Regions from separate parts of the Halobacillus amylolyticus genome, predicted to be linked through region 2. Evidence: riboswitches for the same ligand, from Rfam matches in the RefSeq annotation. Region 2 holds a riboswitch; each other region holds the start of a gene.

Region 1 (4,265 bases), 640 kb from region 2:
TCCTTTTTCGATAACATATTCAGTGATGGCTGGCATCCAAATCCCTTGCTCCTGCAATGTATGTCTATGGATGGAGATCCCTTGTCTGATCGGCCCGTCATAAAAAATGCTTCCACTTCGATTCATCATCAGACCCCGTTCGATAAAAGAAACCCAGCCATCCAGTTGATGTTCGATAACGATCAGCGCAAACCCCTTATCCTTTTGGAGCTTTTCGATCGTTTCAATAAAATCACGGGTAGCTTTCGGATCAAGATTAGCGGTTGGTTCATCAAGAATTAACAGCTCGGGCTCCATGGCAAGCACACAGGCCAAAGCAAGTTTTTGCTTCTGCCCACCAGATAACGTGCTTATCGCCCTCAGCTTTACACCTTCTAAACCAACTAGAAGCAAAGCTTGATCAATCAGACCAGATATTTTTTCAACAGGTGTACCCATATTTTCTAGGCCGAACGCCACTTCATCCTCGACCGTTATCATACAAAATTGACTGTCTGGATCTTGAAAAACAACACCGGCATGCTGACTCATTTCCCCTGGGGAATAGTTTTTTACAGGATGTCCTCTAAACTGAATATCACCTGTCATTGTCCCGTCCAACTCACGAGGATGAATGCCACTCAGCCCATATGTCAACGTACTTTTCCCACATCCGCTCGGCCCTAACAAAAGAAGTCTTTCCCCTTTATCCATTGAGAAACTCACATTTGACAAGACATCGTTCTCTTCGTCCTCAAATCGAATATGCAGTTGATTCACTTCTATTAATTTCATGCGGCCTTCTTCCTTCGTTGTTCTTTTCCTAATGCAAAGCCTGTCAGCACGCCCGTTTTTGCCAGTGCGTCACTTATAGTCTTCCCTAACAAGCCAGAGATGAGGGCACCACTAATTATGCGGACAACGAGCATACTGATCACGTAACCAGTCCCAAAGGCGGCGTACCCTGAGCGAAAGTATCCCCAGACGAAACTGAATAGAGCCGCTCCCGCACCAGCTAACATTAATACAGGCAGGTTATACGTTTTATACTTTGTTATCGAAAAAGCTGCTTCTGCTCCTAGACCCTGGATGATACCTGTTAAAATTAAGATCGGTCCCATGGCATTTCCAAGCAGCATTTCAACTGTTGCCGCAATGGTTTCCGATAAAAAGGCCGCTCCCTTTTTTCGTATAATATAGGCAGCTATGATAGAGACGATAAACCAAATTCCGAAGATTAGGTCATAGCCAATTGGCCCAAATAGACCGGCTAGCAGCTTTCCAACTGGTAGAAAAGCTAAATAAACAACTGCAAATACAACGGAAAGCACTGACATGACAACAATTTCTTTTAACTTCCAATTTTTAAGGCTCAATCTACTCTCCTCCTTTTGTTGACGGACTGTTTGCAGACATTGTAACCGTCATAACCGTATGTGCGGACCCTTGCTTCTCTGTTTGCTCAAACACCTGCTCAAGGCCGTTAAAAACCTTATTTCCATCCCCATCTAAACGTGTAGAGTAATGGGCTTCGTTCACCTCGACTCCTTGCTTCTTCATCTCTTCAATTTGACTATAAATTACATCCATGTAGTCCCCGCCACCCATTGGGTAAAGTGAAAACTTAGCTGCAACATCCTGACCGATCCGCTTACTTTGCGATCCGTTCAACGGGACGCCATCCTCTGCCATATAGACATCCCCTGCTGAATCTCCGGGACAGCCAATTGAATAGGTTGATTGGAAAACAACATGTTCTCCCATTTTTGCCGCCTGTAAAAACATTGCTCTGGTTACATCAAACACATGTGTCATTTGTCCTCTAACCGTTGTTGTCACGTCGTCTGTCTTTATCCATACCTTAGAAGTGTCGACCTCGTTAAGTGATGACTTAATAATCTCGACAAAAAGATCGGTCATCGGATAAATTGAAAATGAACTTCCTGTAATACGATTTGTTGATCCACAACCTTGACTCATGATTTCTTCCTCCTTTTATTAAATACAAAAAAACTGCATCCCCGAGGGAATGCAGTTACGAACGTAAGTATATGTGTATACCATTGCTATTCTACGATCGACTCCACTTCCCCACGCTAGTATTATCTAGTTCGGGTTATAAGGGTCGGAATCCATTTCCTCTCAGCCGCGTCCGCAGCTCCCCTAGTGTTCGTTAACTATATGCAGTTTTGTACAATTTCATCGTAATGGAAGGTTTCTGTTTTGTAAAGCTTATTCTTTTTCCTTAACGAGTTCGTCCATTTCCTGCACAATACTCTCAAGCTCATCTAGTCCTTGTTTTGGACTGGATAAAAATACACTTTCCAGTCGCTCAATAATATTTTCCGGCTTAATATTCATTAGGTTTAACGTTTGCCGCTGCCATTTGAATGCCGGATGATTGACATACATGCAGTTGAGTCCAAATAATACCCCCATCATGTTATGCTGGACAGAAGTCATAACGGTGTAGAGCATCAGCCAGTCTTCCCGCTCAATTAAAGCTTGACGGTTTTTCCATCTGTTTCCAAGAACAGAGTGAGCATCAATCATCGCATGACCCAATTGATCAGGATACACTTGAACTTTGGCCTTCAACCCATCCATTAGCTCTGTACCTGACACAGTTTCTCCATAATGAATCGAAGCGATCAGGCATTGACTATCTAGATCGATATCAAACTCTTTCGTTACACGTTGGACGACCTTCCGAATGGTCTCCGTTAAAAAACCGCTTATTTCAAATTTAACATCATTCACTTGAAATGTTTCTGACCATTCTTCATCTTCATAAGCGTAGAAATCCATCAGTTGCCCATCCACCTGTTCAATAACAGAAAGACGATCTTGATCTGTCGGCCCCTCGGACCACAACACATTTAGTTCTACATCGGAATAATAATCCTCCCAGCCTCTCGCAACAGATCCTGCGATATAAACAGCTTCTACTTTAGAATTTTGTTCATATACGTTTGCCACTTTTGTTGCTAATGTTTTTAAATCCATAGTCTATCAACCACCGCCTGTTCTTTAAACTGACTTTTGATAAATGGAATAAGAGACAACACGATTGATTAGTCAGAAAGCCCTTTCATACATGTGAACTAACTACTCCCTAATAACTGTTGATCCTACACATGCCAATCTGTTTCACCTTTCAATATCTTTTCCATAAGTAAAAAAATGATTTCCTTAACTTTACCAAAAATCAGAGAATGAAGCGATAAATTGTTTGATAATTTTGCAAATAAGACTTATTACCATTTCAGGGGGTTTTTTACTAAGACCTACTAAACACTTTACTCCGATCGATCTCCACACAACCATTGTGGGCAAACACCTTTAACATCGGGGTGTTTTGATAGCTGGTAGAACCGATATAATAGGTCGCTTCAAACTCTTGACGCAATATAGTTAATGCTTGGCGGTGCAATGTCTTACTCTTCCCTTTTCCACGTGCTTCAGGGATAAGCCCAAAGTAAAATAATCTACCCTCTGCTATCGTACCAGGTTCAATATGGGGCATGACTACACCAATGGGCTGTTCTCCTTCATATGCAATTAGACATGTACGCCTAAAATTAGGGCCAAGCTCTTTTTCTACACTTTTTAGTCGGTCATCCATCGTCAAATTTGACTGCGCATTCAACGAGCCTGTTATAGCTTGAGACCATATATCTTTGAATGTGTCCTCCATCCCCGGTTTCATGGTAACAAATCTATAAGCCCCTGTTTCCGCCAGGCTCAGATTTGATAGATCCCTTTTCACAGTAACAGTCACATCATGCAGCATAAATCCGGCATCGATTAGTTCTCTATCTATTTTATCAATATGATGGGGTGATTGAACTAGAATGGAAAGGGTTCCTGCTTTTTTCAAACGTTCATCTTTACCTAAATACTCTATCAGTTGAAGAAACTCCTCTTGTGATAAATGCTTCGTTTCTTCAACTGTAGTAAAGTTCTCCCCCTCCACAAATTTCACTTTTTCATAAAGCTTGGCCTTATCAAAATCACATTCTTCCATAATTGCCCTCCTTGCCATGTACTCATTTTATATTCTAACGTCCAGCCGTTTCTTTTTCATCTGGATCCATAGATGCGATACAATAGGAAATGTAAATAATGGAAGGAGTGAGGAGTTTGAATCGAGAAATTCAATTAATTAAAAGGCCAAAAACTGTCCCGACTCATGAGCATCTAAGTATCATTGAGGCTGAATCGCTGCAGCCTCAAGAAGGCGAATTGTTAGTCGAGTTGTTATATGTATCGGTTGATCCTTATAT
Region 2 (4,265 bases):
CATGGATAGGTATCGGATTACTGCTTTTCGGAATTATAGTATTAACATTGAACACAAATCAGCGAGGCATAAAAAAGGCTGAAAGATAAGGGTTTCAGCTTCAGGTGATGAGTGAAAGGATGAATGAGCAGGCTGGTCGGTCTAACAATTTACCCACCTACATGGAAACAATGGAAATAATTAATAGTGATAACCTGTAAATACATGTGTTACCTTGTAAAAAGATTAAACATCAAGGAGGTAAATCATGATAGTAAAACGAATGATGATTGTGTCTGTCGCAATCGCCTGTTCATTGACGTTTACAAGCCAAGTTTTCGCACACAGCAGCACTCATACCGTTCAAAAAGGTGAGTCTTTATATAAAATTGCCAATCATTACGGAATTCCTGTTCAGCAGCTTAAAGAAATGAACAACATGGAGAGGAATGAAATTTATCCAGACGAGCAGTTGGAACTGCCTGTTCTGCCTAGTGAATCTGAAGAAGATCTGCTTGCTAGATTAGTAGAAGCAGAAGCTAAAGGAGAAAGCTATGCTGGTAAAGTTGCGGTCGCTACGGTTGTTTTAAACAGGGTGTCTAGTGATAAGTATCCTGATTCTATATATGGTGTGATTTATGATGGGTACCAGTTCTCTCCTGTAATGAATGGTACAATTAATCAGCCTGCAAGTGAAGAATCTAAACGTGCTGTTGAAGAGGCATTGGATTATCAGGGATATGATCGTGAGTCACTGTTTTTCTATAATCCTGATAAAGCGACTAGTGAGTTTTTGAGTGATCAAGAAGTAACAACAGTTATCGGCGATCATGTTTTTCTAAGATAGTTTTATAGAAAGCGAGCACATTGATGTGCTCGCTTTTTTTGTTACCTTATTTTATACTTCGCCTGGTTTTGCCTCTGTAACATAAGTTCCAGCTATAAAGTCATGAATAGAGCGGTTGTCTTCCCTGATTCCGACCATAAAGGCACTGACAATGAGGCCAATTCCTAATGTTAAGGCATACACGAGTCCGCCTACGATCAAACGCATGAACATCGTTCCGACTCCGACGTTATTCCCATTAACCTTTATAATACGTATTCCCATAATTCTTTTACCGACAATATACCCCTTCCATAAAACTGGAAGGAACAAAGAGTAGGGGAGGGTAATCCAGTTAGAATAAGGGCTGTCGAACTCCCATCCAAATAAAAGCATTCCTAATAGGGAAATTGGGAGCATCACAATAATAGAATCTAAAATACCTGCTACGAGACGTTTCCAAAAACCTACTGAACGATACATAAAATCTTCCTTTCTAGTCACATAAGACTATTGTACGTAGCCATGTTAATGTATGCAATGGTTTCAGTTATAAATAGAAAGGTTATGGAAAGACATAGATAAAAAGGAGGTCAAATCGAATGAGTAGTATTTTTTCAAATGAAGCTCTTAAGGACAGACATATCCTAATTACCGGAGCTACCGGGGCATCGGTTATGAAACGACAAAAGCTGTGGTGCGATCAGGAGCCAACGTAACGATAACGGGACGAAGGGAGGAAAAGCTGAACAACCTTAAAAAGGAATGTGAAAAGTTGAATGACTCTGTAGAAGTATATGTTCACACCGCCGAACTTAATGACGAGGAAAGCCGGAGATATTTGGTGGATGAGGCAATCCAGACAAATGGAGCTATTACTGGACTTGTCAACTCAGCCGGGGTGGTCGGGGGAGGCACACTCGACAATCTAACGGAAGACGAGCTTCGTAACGTAATGGAGCTGAACTATTTTTCTACAGTGTTACTGACACAGCTTGCTTATGAGAAGATGAAGCCTCAGAGCGAGGGGGCAATCGTAAATCTATCCTCTTTATCAGGCTTGCGCGGGACGCATGCGAACATCGCCTATAGTGCTTCGAAATTTGCGGTGACTGGGTTTACTCAGTCGCTTGCAATTGAGGCGATTGAGCACAATATTCGGGTTAATGCAGTTTGCCCTGGCTATGTGGATACAGAAATGGGGCGGGAGTCGATTCGCTCCAAAGGCGAACGGAACAATCGTAGTTTTGAAGAGCAATTGAAGGTTGCAGAAGAAGGGATTCCTTCGGGGCGGATTTCTACTGCTGAAGAAGTAGCGAATACGATTGTGTTTTTATTATCTGAGACAGCTGGGAATATCATTGGAGAGTCTATGAAGATTTCTGGGGGAAGTGTGATGAGGTGAACAAGAAAAAACTGGTTCACAAACTGGAAGAGTTTTGCTATCCTTAAGAAAAGGTTTTCAATAATTGAACAAGAAAAGAGCTAGGGGTGCCATGCATGTGGCTGAGAGGAAAACATTTCCGACCCTTTGAACCTGACTTGGTTAGAACCAGCGTAGGGAAGCTTTCGAGGCTGAATGTAAACGTGTATTGCATAAGGTAAATCGAAGCTCACCCATAACGCGGGTGAGCTTTTTTTAATGGAAACTTAACGAGGGGGAGATGTTATGAGAGATCCGTTAGTCATCGCGGGGATAGAGCTTGAAAGTCGTTTGTTTACAGGAACAGGGAAATTTGCTGACCATAGTGTAATGCGGGATGCGATTGAACAGTCTCATTCACAGGTTGTTACGGTTGCGATTAGGCGGGTGGATCTAGATGGGTCTGGCAAGCATATCGTTAATGATATTCCAAAGCAGGCAACGTTAATGCCGAATACCTCAGGGGCGAGGACGGCTGAAGAAGCGGTGCGGATTGCACGACTTGGAAAGGCTAGCGGAATGGGAAACTGGGTCAAGATTGAGGTCATTTCCGATCAAAAATACCTTCTTCCCGATAATGAGGAGACGATTAAAGCCACGAAAATCTTGGTAGACGAAGGATTTGTTGTCCTGGCTTATATGAGTCCTGACTTAATGGCAGCGAAACGCATGGAAGAGGCCGGGGCTGCAGCGATCATGCCGCTGGGATCTCCAATTGGTTCGAACCGGGGTATTCGGATGAAGGAAATGATCCGGATTATGATTGATGAAATCGATGTTCCCATTGTCGTAGATGCAGGGATTGGCAAACCTTCTGAGGCAGCGGAAGCGATGGAAATGGGCTCGGATGCTGTCCTTGTGAATACAGCGATTGCAACAGCGAAGGACCCTGTGGCTATGGCGAAGGCTTTTGATATGGCGGTTAGAGCAGGGAGAATGGCTTACATTTCAGGACCCGGGCAATCGTCTTTTCAGGCAAAAGCCTCCTCACCGCTAACGGGATTTTTAACTTCAACAGGAGGGGTTAATAATGAGTTTCTATAACGTGTATGAAAAGTTGAAAGATCAGCCGTTTAGTTCATTATTTGATGAGGTGACGGCAAGGGATGTCGAGAAAGTTTTACAAAAAGATTCTCTAACTGATCAGGATTATTTCACTCTATTGTCGCCCGCTGCAGAAGGTTACATAGAAGAAATGGCTCAGAAGGCACACCAGCTCACAGTGCAGCACTTTGGCTATACCATGCAGCTATTTCAGCCGCTTTATGTCTCCGATTACTGTGTTAACACATGTAAGTATTGCAGCTTTAGTGTAGAGAACGTTTTTCCTAGAAGGCGTTTAACAATGGAAGAAGTGGAGGAAGAAGCTCAGGCGATATCCACGAAAGGAATTGAACAAATTATCATCCTTTCGGGGGAATCCCGTGTGCATTCATCTGTTGATTACTTAACAAAAATCATGAAGGTTCTCAGAAAGTATTTTTCATCAGTAGGACTCGAGGTTCAGCCGATGGACCTCGAGGATTATGAAGCCTTGGTGGCGAGCGGAATTGATACGCTGACGGTTTTTCAGGAAACATACGACGAAAAAATTTATCGTGATCTTCATACGAAGGGACCGAAGCGGTTTTACAAGTATCGCTTGGATACACCTGAGCGAGGGTGTCAGGCTGGGATGAGATCTGTTACGATCGGAGCTTTGCTTGGTCTTGAAGATTGGCGCAAAGAAAGTTATCTCACTGGTTTACACGGAAGTTACCTCCAAGACAAATACTTAGATGCGGAAATTGGCGTTTCGTTTCCGAGAATACAGCCGAATGCAGGAAGTTTTCAACCTGAAATTCATGTAACGGATCAAAATATGGTTCAAGCTATGCTCGCCCTTAGGTTATTCCTCCCACGGGCAGGAATTATATTGTCAACTCGTGAAACTCCTCAATTACGTGATCAACTGATCCCGCTTGGAGTGACGAAAATGTCTGCCGCTTCCTCAACTGAAGTAGGCGGCTATGCCCAACTGGAAAATACACAAAGCCA
Region 3 (4,265 bases), 510 kb from region 2:
TGGTAATGGTAACCTCTCACCTTCCTGGCTGGCATGAGGAAGAAACAGATAAAATTATGGGTGAACTGGCACAACTGGCAAACTCATCTGAAGGCGGACTGGATGCCCTTGTCGGTGGTCACTCCCACGAACGAGTAGCTAGGCATGTGAATGGGATTCCGGTTGTAGAAGCTGACCGTTATACAAACGCGATTGGCCACATTCAGTTGTTTGTCGATCCTGAATCAGAGGAAATCTATGATTCTGAAATCGACATGCTAGAAACATATGAGCACCTAGCTGGTGAAGATGAAAGCGTTCGCGAGATTGTAGACTACTATAAGCAACAAGTAGAAGAAGTAAAGAGCGAGGTCGTTTCCACTACAGAAGGGCCGCTGACTCGTGAACGCAAGTACGGCGACCTTGGTGTCAGCCAGCTTGGAAATATGATTACTGATGCAATGCGTGAACGTGCAAATGCAGACATTGCCTTCCAAAACAGTGGCGGTATCCGCACAGATATTAATGCAGGTGAGATTACGTACGGTGAAGTATTTGAAGTGCTTCCTTTTGACAACTATAACGTAACAGCAGAAATGACTGGGCAGCAGCTTAAGGAAATCTTAGAAGGGCCAGCTCCCGATGATTGGAACTTTATGAAGATTCAGTTTTCAGGAATGAATGTTGTCTATGATCCTTCACAGTCTGATGGAGAGCGCGTGACTTCCATTAAGTTGACTGATGGCACACCTGTTTATACGAATGGTGAATTTTCTGATCAGACGTTTACGGTTGTGACGAACAACTTCCTTTCTACAGGTGAAGGTGATGGTTATACGACCTTTGGTGAAGTGGAATGGGCATCGCATCCTGACTTTCAGCGTGAATTGTTTGCTGATTACTTGCGAGAGATGCAAGCGAGTGGGGAGACGATTGTTCCAGCTGAAGCGTTTGATGGTCGTTTAATTCAAGAGTAATACGAAATAGTTAAGCCAGCAGAATGTGGGGATTCTGCTGGCTTTTTTTACGATCATAATCTAATAATCATCTTCTGTTTTTCATACCATAACTTTAGTTAGGGCGTTATAAATTGACCAACTCGTCACTAGTTCCAAACGCTTTAATAGCTTGGCTACAGACATCGCACCGTAGTTTTAAGAAATTAATCCATAACCAATCCACCATCAACGACTAAGTTTTGCCCCGTAACTGCACGACTCCATGGTGATGCAAAAAATAAGGTTGCATCAGCTAGTTCCTCAGGGGTTGTCACTTGTTTTAACGGCGTATTTTCACTAATCATCTCGAACACTTCATCAGGAGTCGATGCACTTGCATCCGTTTTTTGCAATAACCCGCCCGAAACCATATTCACCGTAATACCATGAGCTCCCACGTCACGAGCCATGTTTCTAGTAAAACCGAGTAATGCCGCTTTGCTTGTATTATAGTCATGATAAGGAACAACAGGGTTTTGAAATAGGTTGGTACCGATGTTAATGATTCTTCCAAATTTCAGGGCGCACATTCCTTCATAAGCTGCTTGTATTGTGTGTAATGCTGCTTTTACACTCCCTTCTAATTGCATTTGGTACTCTTCCCAAGTTACGGTTTCTGCTGTATTCCGGTTAGCGGCATCAAACTTAAAATTAACCAGGGCATTGTTGATGACTGTTGTAACGGCTTGGCCAAAATGCATTTCAGCTTGATCAAACATTGCTTGAACTTGTTCTTTGTCGAGAATATCTGCCTGAACCGCCAAAGCACGGTCACCAATACTTTCAACGACTTCCTGCGCTTTCTTTTCACTTTGATTATAGTTAACAATAACCCTTGCTCCCTCACGTCCGAAAGCTTTGGCAATTTCTGCTCCCAATCCCCTGCTTGCCCCAGTTATCAATACAATTTGATCTTTAATTTCCACTGTTATATTTCTCCTCTCAGTATTCAAAAAATCCCCCATCAATTTCTCAAGTGTGGAAATACTTCCTGAAATGAAACAAATAAAAAACAGCACCACATAAAAGTGATCCTGTTATACCAATTAATCAACATGATTAACGCTAACATCATCACTTCCCTTCGCTGGTATTAACCAAATCAGGTTCAGAGGGTCAAAGAAATGTCATTTCCTTTCTCAGCCAAATGGCTCCCCTAGTGAATATTATTCTTATATTATTTTCTAGAGTTTAACACACAAAGTTAGCCTTGTCTTGTAACATTTAAAATTGGATGTCCATTTGTCAGGGTGGATTCTTGAAATAGATGTAAATGGGATATTTTTCACCTTTTAACGAATACTCTAAGTAAGAAGATAGGAGGTTTTTATATGAAAAATGACTACAAGTTAGCAACTCTTTCAGAGACTGAACGAGAAAAATTAGAAAACCTTGAAAAGGAATTTGGAAAAGTACTCATTGCTTGGGAAGGAAAAAGGTAACCAACCTCCGTATCCCTCACGGCGGTATTTTGTTTCCAGCTTCCTACTAAGCTGGAAACCTTGTCTTTAGCTAACCGAACGACCTTCATCGCTCGGGACTTGAATCCTATAGCTTCGACCCATGCCGGCTACAAAAATAAAACCGTCTCGGGCTTGTCTCGAGACGGTTGGTATATTATCTTAGAGACTTATGTTTTGGACCCTTCTGAGCCTTACTGTCTGTCAATGCAAACGCACTATCTACGGCCGCGTAAGCATTCACATAGCCAGTGCCGACTTCCCACGCTTCATATCCTGGCATGTTCGTAGTAGTTTCTGTCAAGATTTCAAATACTTCGTCAGGGGACAGCGTCGGATTGGCTTCAAGCATCAACATGACTATACCTGCAACGTGTGGCGTAGCCATGGATGTTCCACTTAACGTAGTATAATACGGCAGAAAAGCAGTGGGTATATTTTCTACGTCGGTAGTCGTATTAAGTACTCCTACCGGTGACAGAGTTCTGGTTGACACGATGTTTAAACCTGGAGCTGTTAGGTCAGGCCGGTTGAAATACGTATAGGTTTCACCTTCGATAGTAAACGTGCCGCTTTCACCTTTCACACCGCGGGAAGAAAAATCAGCAAGCTCATTTTCAAAGGTACCTGCTGCCACAGAAATTACCCAAGGCGCGAGAGAATACGGATTCATCGTATCTGCCCCAGGACCAGCATTACCGGCGGCAAATGTCACAACCATTCCCCGTTCATACGCCGCTTTACTAGCAACATTGACTGGACCATTCGGATCGAATTCACCTGATGAACCCCAAGAATTTGTAATAACGCGAATGTCAAATTCCGCCTGATGGGTTAAAGCGTAGTCAAATCCGCCAATAGCATCAAGAATAAAGAGAGCACCGCCGGAACCATAGCCGACTAAATCAGCACCCGGGGCAACACCTTCGTATTTTCCGTTAGACATTTGTCCTGTTCCACCCACAGTACCAGCAACATGTGTCCCATGCCCGGAATTTGTATCCGTGTTCACAACGCCCTCTTGATACGTCACAGGGCCAATATCGCTATAGGCATGTAAGTTAATGGAGCTAAGTACGTTTTCAACCAGATGGGAACCATATTCCAAGTCTGCATGTGTGCCGTCAACCCCGCTATCATGAACAAGAACGGAACCCCCTTCTCCGGTAACAGGAAGACCTTCGTTCCTTTTTGTCATTTGATCATCCGTACGAACCTGATCAACTCCTGTAAGTTCTGTGGCCTTCTCGTTAAAGTAAGACAGCTTTCTGTTCAAGTAGAGAGAACGAACTCCTTCTGCTTGTGCTAATTTATCAATCTGACTTTCTGTTGCTAAGACACCGGCAACTGGAAGGGCCTTCATGGTAACCCCTTCCGTCAATCCAATCTTTTCGAGTAAAGCAACATTTTGAGTAGTTGGGGCTCCTTCACCTTCAAAAGTGACCACCACTTCAAACGGCCCTGTCTCCGTTTCTAATGCTTTATTTAGGTGGGGATCGATAGAAACGTTTACACCTGTTTCAGCATTCACACCTAATCCACTTGGAAAAAGTGAAACAAGTAAGGTCAAGATTGCAGCCAATGATAAAACAATACTTGCTCTTTTCTTCATGTTTGTGAGTCTCCTCCTTTTTATTAATCTTCTAAAATCCTTTTCCGCACTATACTAACACAAAATTTAAAATTTTCAGTATACACGGTTTAAAAAACACCTTTGGAACTAGCATTTGCTAGTTTATGGTTAATGTAAAGGACCAAAATTTATTCCAATTTAAACGAACGGGTATCGGATAGGGAATACATATAAAAAAACGAGCTTGAAAACTTA

The links. Region 2 has a riboswitch for thiamine pyrophosphate ahead of MUO15_RS12520 (thiazole synthase). Riboswitches for the same ligand answer to the same signal wherever they lie in the genome.
Region 1: it holds a riboswitch for thiamine pyrophosphate, as region 2 does, so the genes downstream of both, MUO15_RS15780 (Ykof family thiamine-binding protein) here and MUO15_RS12520 (thiazole synthase) in region 2, are expected to answer to the same signal.
Region 3: it holds a riboswitch for thiamine pyrophosphate, as region 2 does, so the genes downstream of both, MUO15_RS09950 (3-oxoacyl-ACP reductase) here and MUO15_RS12520 (thiazole synthase) in region 2, are expected to answer to the same signal.

What each region holds. Positions count from the first base shown of each region.
Region 1 is NZ_CP095075.1:3,069,188-3,073,452, reverse strand. Features, by position in the region: gene MUO15_RS15790 (ABC transporter ATP-binding protein) at 1-774, opposite strand, end outside; gene MUO15_RS15785 (ECF transporter S component) at 771-1,355, opposite strand; gene MUO15_RS15780 (Ykof family thiamine-binding protein) at 1,357-1,959, opposite strand; TPP riboswitch at 2,051-2,154, opposite strand; gene MUO15_RS15775 (DUF4037 domain-containing protein) at 2,212-2,985, opposite strand; gene MUO15_RS15770 (GNAT family N-acetyltransferase) at 3,260-4,006, opposite strand; gene MUO15_RS15765 (NADP-dependent oxidoreductase) at 4,105-4,265, shown strand, end outside.
Region 2 is NZ_CP095075.1:2,430,985-2,435,249, reverse strand. Features, by position in the region: gene MUO15_RS12540 (EamA family transporter) at 1-89, shown strand, start outside; gene MUO15_RS12535 (cell wall hydrolase) at 248-826, shown strand; gene MUO15_RS12530 (RDD family protein) at 878-1,288, opposite strand; gene MUO15_RS12525 (SDR family NAD(P)-dependent oxidoreductase) at 1,500-2,210, shown strand; TPP riboswitch at 2,283-2,386, shown strand; gene MUO15_RS12520 (thiazole synthase) at 2,475-3,272, shown strand; gene thiH (2-iminoacetate synthase ThiH) at 3,259-4,265, shown strand, end outside.
Region 3 is NZ_CP095075.1:1,918,263-1,922,527, forward strand. Features, by position in the region: gene MUO15_RS09945 (bifunctional metallophosphatase/5'-nucleotidase) at 1-956, shown strand, start outside; gene MUO15_RS09950 (3-oxoacyl-ACP reductase) at 1,142-1,903, opposite strand; TPP riboswitch at 2,040-2,145, opposite strand; gene MUO15_RS09955 (S8 family peptidase) at 2,595-4,049, opposite strand.